2 linked regions of the Hahella chejuensis KCTC 2396 genome follow. The protein of the gene in region 1 interacts with the protein of each later gene in a pairwise test. Links are inferred from orthologs where the notes say so. Each region holds a gene or a part of one and is shown on either strand. Other genes may lie near its edges.

Region 1 (4,491 bases):
GAGAAACTGGATGCCATCGCCGCCCTAAATGTGGATTATCTGTTGTGTCTTCAGTTTAATCGCCGACTGCGCGGCCTGACGGCTCAACAATTCATTGACGACGTTCTGGTGACGGGGCTTCATGTTAAGCACCTTGTGGTTGGCGATGATTTTCGTTTTGGCTGCGATCGCTCTGGAGACTTTCGGCTGTTGGAAAAGTCTGGCTTGGTCTCTGGCTTTAGTGTTGAAAATACGCCCACTGTAGAAGTAGAGGGTGAGCGTGTCAGCAGTACGCGAATTCGCGCCACACTGGCGCAAGGCGAATTTACGCAAGCGGAAGACCTGCTTGGAAGGCCCTACAGTATTACAGGGTGCGTGGTGCATGGACGTAAGCTGGGGCGACAGTTGAACGCGCCGACAGCCAATGTATCTTTAGGGCGTAAAAGACCAGTGCTGTCTGGCGTCTACTTAGTTAAGACGACGCTGGCTACAGGTCACGTGCGATTTGGCGTAGCTAATATTGGCGTTCGTCCTACCATTGATGGTTTGGGAGTGACTCCTGCTTTGGAAGTGCACCTATTTGAGCATGCCGACGATATATATGGTCAGCGAATAAATGTGCAATTTCTTGAAAAACTGCGTGATGAACGCAAGTTCAGTGGGCTGGAGCAGTTACAGGCGCAGATACAAAGAGATATTGAAGGCGCCAAGAGGCGACTGCAATCTATGCCACTGCATAGCGTCAGTGGCGCAGGCTGAAGAAAAATCTGCATGATGTGTGGCGAAGAGCTTTAATCTACGTTCATCAAGCATGATTGGGCTCTGCTGTTTGGCGGTCGCAGCAAGCGAATTGACCGCCGCAAGATGGCTTTCAAGTGAAAACAGTAAATGTAAGTGGATGGCAGGCGCAAAATCCTGACTTTGGCATATTAGGTAAATTATGAGCGACTATAAGCACACCCTTAATCTTCCTCAGACCGATTTCCCCATGCGTGGCAATCTCCCTCAACGCGAGCCGGATATGCTGAAGCGCTGGGGAGATATTGAGCTCTACGAGAAGATTAGAGAAGAGTTTAAGGGGCGTGAAAAGTTCATACTGCACGATGGCCCTCCATACGCCAATGGCAATATTCACTTGGGGCATGCGGTTAACAAGATACTCAAGGACATCATCGTTAAGTCGAAGACTGTAGCGGGCTACGATGCGCCTTATGTTCCTGGCTGGGATTGCCATGGTCTGCCCATTGAGCACAAAGTCGAAACGATGATCGGTCGCGCTGGGGACAAGGTCGGCTATAAAGAGTTCAGGCGGAAATGTCGTGAGTATGCTTTGGAGCAGGTGGCCAAACAGCGAGAAGATTTTATTCGCTTGGGCGTCTTTGGCGACTGGTTCAAACCTTATCTGACCCTTGATTTCAAAACTGAAGCGGACATCATCCGGGCGCTAGGCAAGATCGCGACAAGCGGACACCTGCAGAAAGGTTACAAGCCGGTCTACTGGAGTGTCGTTGGCGGCTCCGCCCTGGCGGAAGCAGAGGTTGAATATAAAGATAAGACCTCAAACTCCATTGATGTCAGCTATCCCGCCGAAAATGAGCAAGACCTACTGAGCGCGTTCGCTGACGCATCTGGCGAAGGGGCGGTTTCCATCGTTATCTGGACGACAACTCCTTGGACTTTGCCTGCTTCCCTGGCGGTGTCACTGGGAGCGGAGATCGATTACGCCCTGACGCAGTGCAGCGTTGATGGTCGTCCGCAACGTTGGATCGTAGCGGAAAAAATGCTTGAGTCTGTGATGGCTCGCTGCGGTGTGGAGGACTATCAGGTAGTAGGGCGCTGCACTGGACAGGACCTTGAGGGCAAGACATTCCTTCACCCGTTCTATAAGCGTAGCATTCCTGCGTTGTTGGGGGATCATGTCACTCTGGATGCAGGTACTGGCGTTGTTCATACCGCCCCTGACCATGGTATGGAAGACTTTGCTGTATGCAACAAATACGGCATTGAAACTATCAATCCGCTGGACGACCGCGGCGTGTACCGGGATAACGTTGAGCTATTCGCGGGAGAGCATGTTTACAAAGTTGATGATCATGTTATTGAAGTATTGAAAGAGCGCGGGCGTTTATTAAGCCACGGGAAAATCACTCACAGCTATGCGCATTGCTGGAGAACCAAGACGCCGCTGATTTACCGCGCCACGCCGCAATGGTTTATCAGTATGGATAAACAAGGCTTGCGTGATCAGGCGTTGGCGGAAATCAAGCTGGTGCGTTGGGTTCCGTCCTGGGGACAAAACCGCATTGAGGCGATGATTGAGCAGAGTCCGGATTGGTGTATCTCTCGCCAGCGTACATGGGGTGTTCCCATCGCTTTCTTTGTCCATAAAGAAACCCAGGAGCTGCATCCAGATACCGCGCGATTGGTGGAAGAAGTCGCCAAACAAGTTGAGAAAACAGGTATTGACGCATGGTGGGATATCAATGCGGAAGACCTGTTGGGCGCTGACGCGCAGAATTATGAGAAAGTGACGGACACTTTGGATGTGTGGTTTGATTCAGGCGTCACGCATAGCGCGGTTCTGGAGCAGCGGGAAGAGCTGGGTCAGTTCCCAGCGGACCTGTATCTGGAAGGCTCTGATCAGCATCGAGGCTGGTTCCAATCTTCTTTGAAGACGGCTGTGGCGATCAAAGGTAAGGCTCCATATCGGCAGGTGCTCACCCATGGATTCACCGTGGATGAAAAAGGGCACAAGATGTCCAAGTCGTTGGGGAACGGCATTGAGCCCCAGGAAGTCATGAACAAACTTGGCGCGGATATTCTACGGCTGTGGGTTGCGGCGACGGATTACAGCGCCGAGATGGTGTTGTCGAAGAATATCCTGGAGCGTACGGCGGACTCTTATCGCCGAATTCGTAATACTTCTCGCTTCCTGCTGGCGAATATCAACGATTTTGATCCGGTTAAAGACATGGTGGCGATGGATGATCTGTTGGCGTTAGATCGCTGGATTGTCGACCGCGCCTGGTTGCTGCAGGAAGAACTGAAGAAGGCTTACGAGCAGTACAACTTCGTTCAGGTATATCAGAAAGTGCATAACTTCTGTTCTGTAGAGCTCGGCAGCTTCTATCTTGACGTCATCAAGGACCGTCAATACACCATGAAGCTGGACAGCCTTGGTTGCCGCTCAGCGCAAACCGCACAGTATCACGTCATTGAGGCGCTGGTGCGTTGGATTGCGCCGATACTGAGTTTCACTGCTGAGGAAATTTGGTCTTATATTCCAGGCCAGCGCGCAGAAAGTATCTTCCTTGAAACTTTCTATGAAGGTTTGCAGCCTCTGGCTGAAGGATCTGAGATGGGGCGCGATTATTGGAGCCGCCTGCTGCGGGTCAGAACATCCGTCAACAAAGCGCTCGAAGAAGCGCGTAATGCGGGGAAGGTGAAAGGTTCACTGACAACGGAAGTCTCCCTGTTTGCTACTCCTGAGATGCAGCATGACCTGAATGCATTAGGTGAAGAGTTACGCTTTGTGTTCATTACATCAGGAGCATCTGTTTTTGGCGTAGAGGACGCGTCTGAGTCCAACTCTGTCGCTACGGAAACAGAAGGTTTGCGTGTGGGCATCAGGAGTTCTGAACACAAGAAATGTGGCCGCTGCTGGCATCATCGCGAAGATGTTGGCGCGCACGGGTCTCATGAGGATCTGTGTGGACGCTGCATCGAAAATATCGATGGCTCAGGAGAAGAAAGGAAATATGCCTAATGGATGCGCGGGCCAGTGAAGTCAGTCAAGGCGGAGGCGAAATGCAAAAAGTGAATCCAGGCATGCTGCGTTGGTTGTGGTTGACCTTGGCTGTTATTGTCCTTGATCTGGGAACCAAGTGGTACGTGAGTACAAATATGGTTCTGGGTGAATCTGTGCCTGTCGCGCCCTTCTTCAGCTTCACGCTGCTGCATAATACTGGCGCGGCGTTCAGTTTTCTGGCGGATGCGTCAGGGTGGCAGCGCTGGTTCTTTATTATTCTGGCTGCTGTAGTGAGTGTGGTGTTGGTGCTTTGGCTGGTTCGCTTAACTCGTGAGGAGCGTTGGATGGCATGCGCGCTCAGTTTGGTTCTGGGGGGGGCTTTAGGCAACCTGTACGATCGGGCTGTGTTAGGGTATGTCGTTGACTTTTTGCACTTTTTCTATGGCGGATATAACTTTCCCGCGTTTAACTTTGCGGATACCACTATTACTATTGGCGCATTCATGATTGCGATTGATGTATTCCGTAATCCTTCCGGTGCGACGGAAGATAAGTAATTAACGAGATAATGCAATGACTGAAATGTTTGTCGGCGCTGGAACGCTTATCACTCTGCACTTTGAGCTGCGCTTGGGGAGTGGCGAAGTCGTGGATTCAACTTTTTCTGGCCAACCGGGTGAGTTCGAGTACGGCGACGGCGTGCTTCCAGCAGGTTTCGAAGAGCTGCTGAGAGGAATGCGGGCGGGAGAGCGCAAGACTTTTTC
Region 2 (3,387 bases), 3.5 Mb from region 1 along the record:
CCTATTACGCCTATCGCGTCGACTGACCATTAGGTGTTGATAGCCCTTTTGGGGACGATTACGTCCCCTTTTTTGCTTTGGTCACAGGCTCTACGCGTTGGTGTAGAGAATGATTCTTTGCTTAGACCGAAGCCCGCAAATCACCCTCAATAATAATATCGCTTCCTTCGAAACCAGGGTTTTCAATACGATCCAGCAGCATGTTGATGGCGGAATGGCCCATCTGATAAGTGTCGTGATGTACGCAGGGAATATTGAAATCGAAAATGTCCGCATAGGGCGCCTCATCGATGCTGAACACGGCGGGATTGTGGCGCTTGTTCCCCAGTTTACGCAGCGCTTTAAGCGCGCCCAGGGTGATCAGAATGTTAAGACCGAACACTGCATCCGGTGATTGCTTATGCTGTTTGAAGTAGGCGGTGGCGTTTTCAAACGCCGGTTGCATGGTGTAGTCGCCGTAGAGCACTTCCAGTCGGGTTGGTTCTTTGCATTCGGCAAGCGCTTGTTTCAGCCCTTCGAGGCGCTGTTTGGAGATATTGGACTGCTCCGGGCCCGCCAGCGCCAGGATATGGCGATGGCCCTGTTCCAGTACATAACGGCCGCCTTTGTAGCCGCTTGCGAGATTATCCAGATACACGCCGGGGAAGGGCGCTCCCGACAGGCGACGGTCCACTTGCACCACCGGGATATTGGCGTGAATCAGCTGCTCCAGATATTGCGGGTGGTATTCATCATAGTCGGACACCACCGACAGAATGATGCCGTCCACCTGATAACTGAGCATGGTTTCCATGGCTTTGTTTTCCAGCTCGGGAGAACCGTCAGTGTCGAACAGCATGATGGAATAATTACGCTTTTTGGCGGCGCGGGAGATGGCCTTGATCATCTCGCTGTAGAACGGGTTGTCCAGGCTGGCGGTGATGATGCCGATCAGCCGGCTTTTACTGCCTTTAAGGTTGCGGGCGAAAGCGTTGGGGACGTAATTCAGCTCCCGCGCCACTTCCAGTATCCGGTCCAGAGTTTCTTTCTTCACCAGCTCCGGCTTGGTTAATGCTCTGGATACGGTGATGGTGGTCATGTTCACCCGACGGGCGATATCAGTAATCGTTACTTTACTCTTTTTGGGCATGATGCCTCTCAAACGCTTTGTGGGTAAGGGATGCAGCGATCCCGAAATGCGTGTCGCGACTTGCTTGTTGCAATGGAAAATTCGCTATGATAGCTTAATGTTAACGTTAACATTCTCTCAATGCGAGGGATTGTTGCAAAAGTTGATATTTATTCTATATAGATGTCAACGTTAGCGTTCCCGTAGACGGAGGCTGGCTCAGGCTCCCATCTACGGGTTTGTTCGACGTGAAAATGTTAACGTTAACATTTGGCGTAGAAGCCGCTTCGAACCACTAAAAATAACTAAAGGTTGAGTCATGTTGAAAATAAGTAAAACCCTTAAGTCCCTAGTCGCCGGTATCGCTTGCAGTTTGGGCCTGGCCTCGCCAGCCGGAGCTGAACAGCTGAAAATCGGCATGTCCTTTCAGGAGCTGAACAACGCTTACTTCGTCACCATGAAGAATGCGCTGGAAGAGGCGGCCAAGGATATTGGCGCAGAAGTCTATATCACCGACGCCCATCACGACGTTTCCAAACAAATCAATGACGTAGAAGACATGCTGCAAAAAGGCGTGGATATTCTGCTGCTTAACCCCACCGACTCCGTCGGCGTGCAGTCCGCCGTGGTGTCCGCCAAGAAAGCGGGCGTCATCACTGTCGCCATCGACGCTGAAGCGGAAGGCCCCATCGACTCCTTCGTCGGCTCCAAGAACTACACCGCCGGTTACCTGGCCGGTAGATACCTGGGCGAACAGTTGGGCGGCAAAGGCGAGGTCGCCATTCTTGACGGCATTCCTGTCGTGCCCATTCTCGAACGGGTGCGCGGATTCAGCGACGCCATGCTGGAATTCCCCGACATCAAAGTGGTCGGCAAGCAGAACGGCAAACAGGAGCGCGACGTCGCTATGAACGTGACGGAGAACATGCTGCAGGCCAACCCTGGTCTGGATGGCGTGTTCAGCGTTAACGACACTGGCGCTCTGGGCGCGTTGACCGCTATCGAAGCCAGCGGTATGGACGTCAAGCTGGTCAGCGTGGATGGCCACCCGGAAGCCATCAAAGCCATGCTGAAACCTGACTCCAAATTCATCGCCACCTCGGCGCAATTCCCCCGCGACCAGATTCGTCTGGGACTGGCCATCGCACTGGTCAAGCACTGGGGTTCTGAAATCCCCGCCACCATGCCGGTGGACGTGAAGCTGATCGACAAAGCCGGAGCCGCTGACTTTACCTGGTAGAGGTTAAACCGCGTTTCACTGGAATGAGTCTCTGTCGACGCCGGCCTTTCTCCCACCAAAGGGGAAGGCCCTTCGACAGGCTCAGGGTGAACGGAGCCGCGTGCTCTTCTTCGCATAAGCGCTGGGCGGCGAGCTTTCTATCGCCACGGCGTTCTCAGGAATAAGCAAGCCCGGAGACGGTTTCGCTGTGCGCGCCAGCGCAGTGCGGCGGTGTTCTGGGCGGTGCGGATGGAAGTTAGGTCGTATTACCGGGTGTAAGAGTCATGAACAGTCTTCTTTCCCTTGAACATATCAGCAAAGGATTTCCCGGCGTGCGTGCGCTCAACGATATCAGCTTTGAGCTGCAATCCGGGGAGATTCACGCCTTGCTAGGCGAAAACGGGGCGGGCAAATCCACGCTGATGAAAATTCTCTGCGGCGTTTATAAACAGGACGCCGGACGCATTCTGATCGATGGCGCGCCAGTGGATTTCCGTCATTATCACGACGCCACCGACGCCGGCGTGGGTGTTATTTTTCAGGAATTCAGCCTGATACCTTATCTCAATGCAGTGGAGAATATTTTTCTCGGCCGTGAGTTGCGCAATGCTCTGGGCATGCTGCGCAAAAAGGACATGCGCGCTCAGGCGGAGAAAATCTGTCAGCGTCTTGATGTGAACATTGATCTGGACGCGCCGGTGGATCATCTGAGCGTGGCGGAGCAACAGTTTGTGGAAATCGCCAAAGCACTGTCGCTGGATGCGCGCATCCTGGTGCTGGACGAGCCTACCGCCACCCTGACGCCCAACGAGGCGGAGCACCTGTTTCGGGTGATGCGGGAACTCAAGGCGCAGGGCGTAGGCATGGTGTTTATTTCTCATCACATGGAAGAGATCTATGAGATTTGCGATCGCATCACTGTTTTGCGGGACGGCGAGAAAATCGGCGATCGCGAGGTCGGCGAGGTGGCGGTGGACGAGCTGCTGGAAATGATGGTGGGCCGCAAAATCAGCAATAGCTTTCCGGAAAAAACGCCGTTGCGGAATGACGGCGATATCGT

What was found.
Region 2: the proteins of ileS (region 1) and HCH_RS11180 interact in binary tests that used the Escherichia coli proteins (3 or more experiments, as listed by UniProt). The link is inferred for Hahella chejuensis KCTC 2396 from one-to-one orthologs.

Annotation. Positions count from the first base shown.
Region 1 is NC_007645.1:6,066,443-6,070,933, reverse strand. Bases 553-3,945 are described here. They hold ileS (isoleucine--tRNA ligase), read left to right. Parts: upstream 553-919; coding sequence 920-3,745; downstream 3,746-3,945. Other genes in these bases: lspA (signal peptidase II), read left to right, coding at 3,745-3,945; ribF (bifunctional riboflavin kinase/FAD synthetase), read left to right, coding at 553-738. Outside these bases: more of ribF, read left to right, coding at 1-552; more of lspA, read left to right, coding at 3,946-4,284; fkpB (FKBP-type peptidyl-prolyl cis-trans isomerase), read left to right, coding at 4,301-4,491. UniProt on the Escherichia coli protein: Catalyzes the attachment of isoleucine to tRNA(Ile). As IleRS can inadvertently accommodate and process structurally similar amino acids such as valine, to avoid such errors it has two additional distinct tRNA(Ile)-dependent editing activities.
Region 2 is NC_007645.1:2,524,341-2,527,727, forward strand. The notes cover bases 549-3,387. They hold HCH_RS11180 (ABC transporter substrate-binding protein), read left to right. Parts: upstream 549-1,427; coding sequence 1,428-2,348; downstream 2,349-3,387. Other genes in these bases: HCH_RS11175 (LacI family DNA-binding transcriptional regulator), read right to left, coding at 549-1,129; HCH_RS11185 (sugar ABC transporter ATP-binding protein), read left to right, coding at 2,612-3,387. Also shown: more of HCH_RS11175, read right to left, coding at 122-548. UniProt on the Escherichia coli protein: Part of the ABC transporter complex RbsABC involved in ribose import. Binds ribose. Also serves as the primary chemoreceptor for chemotaxis.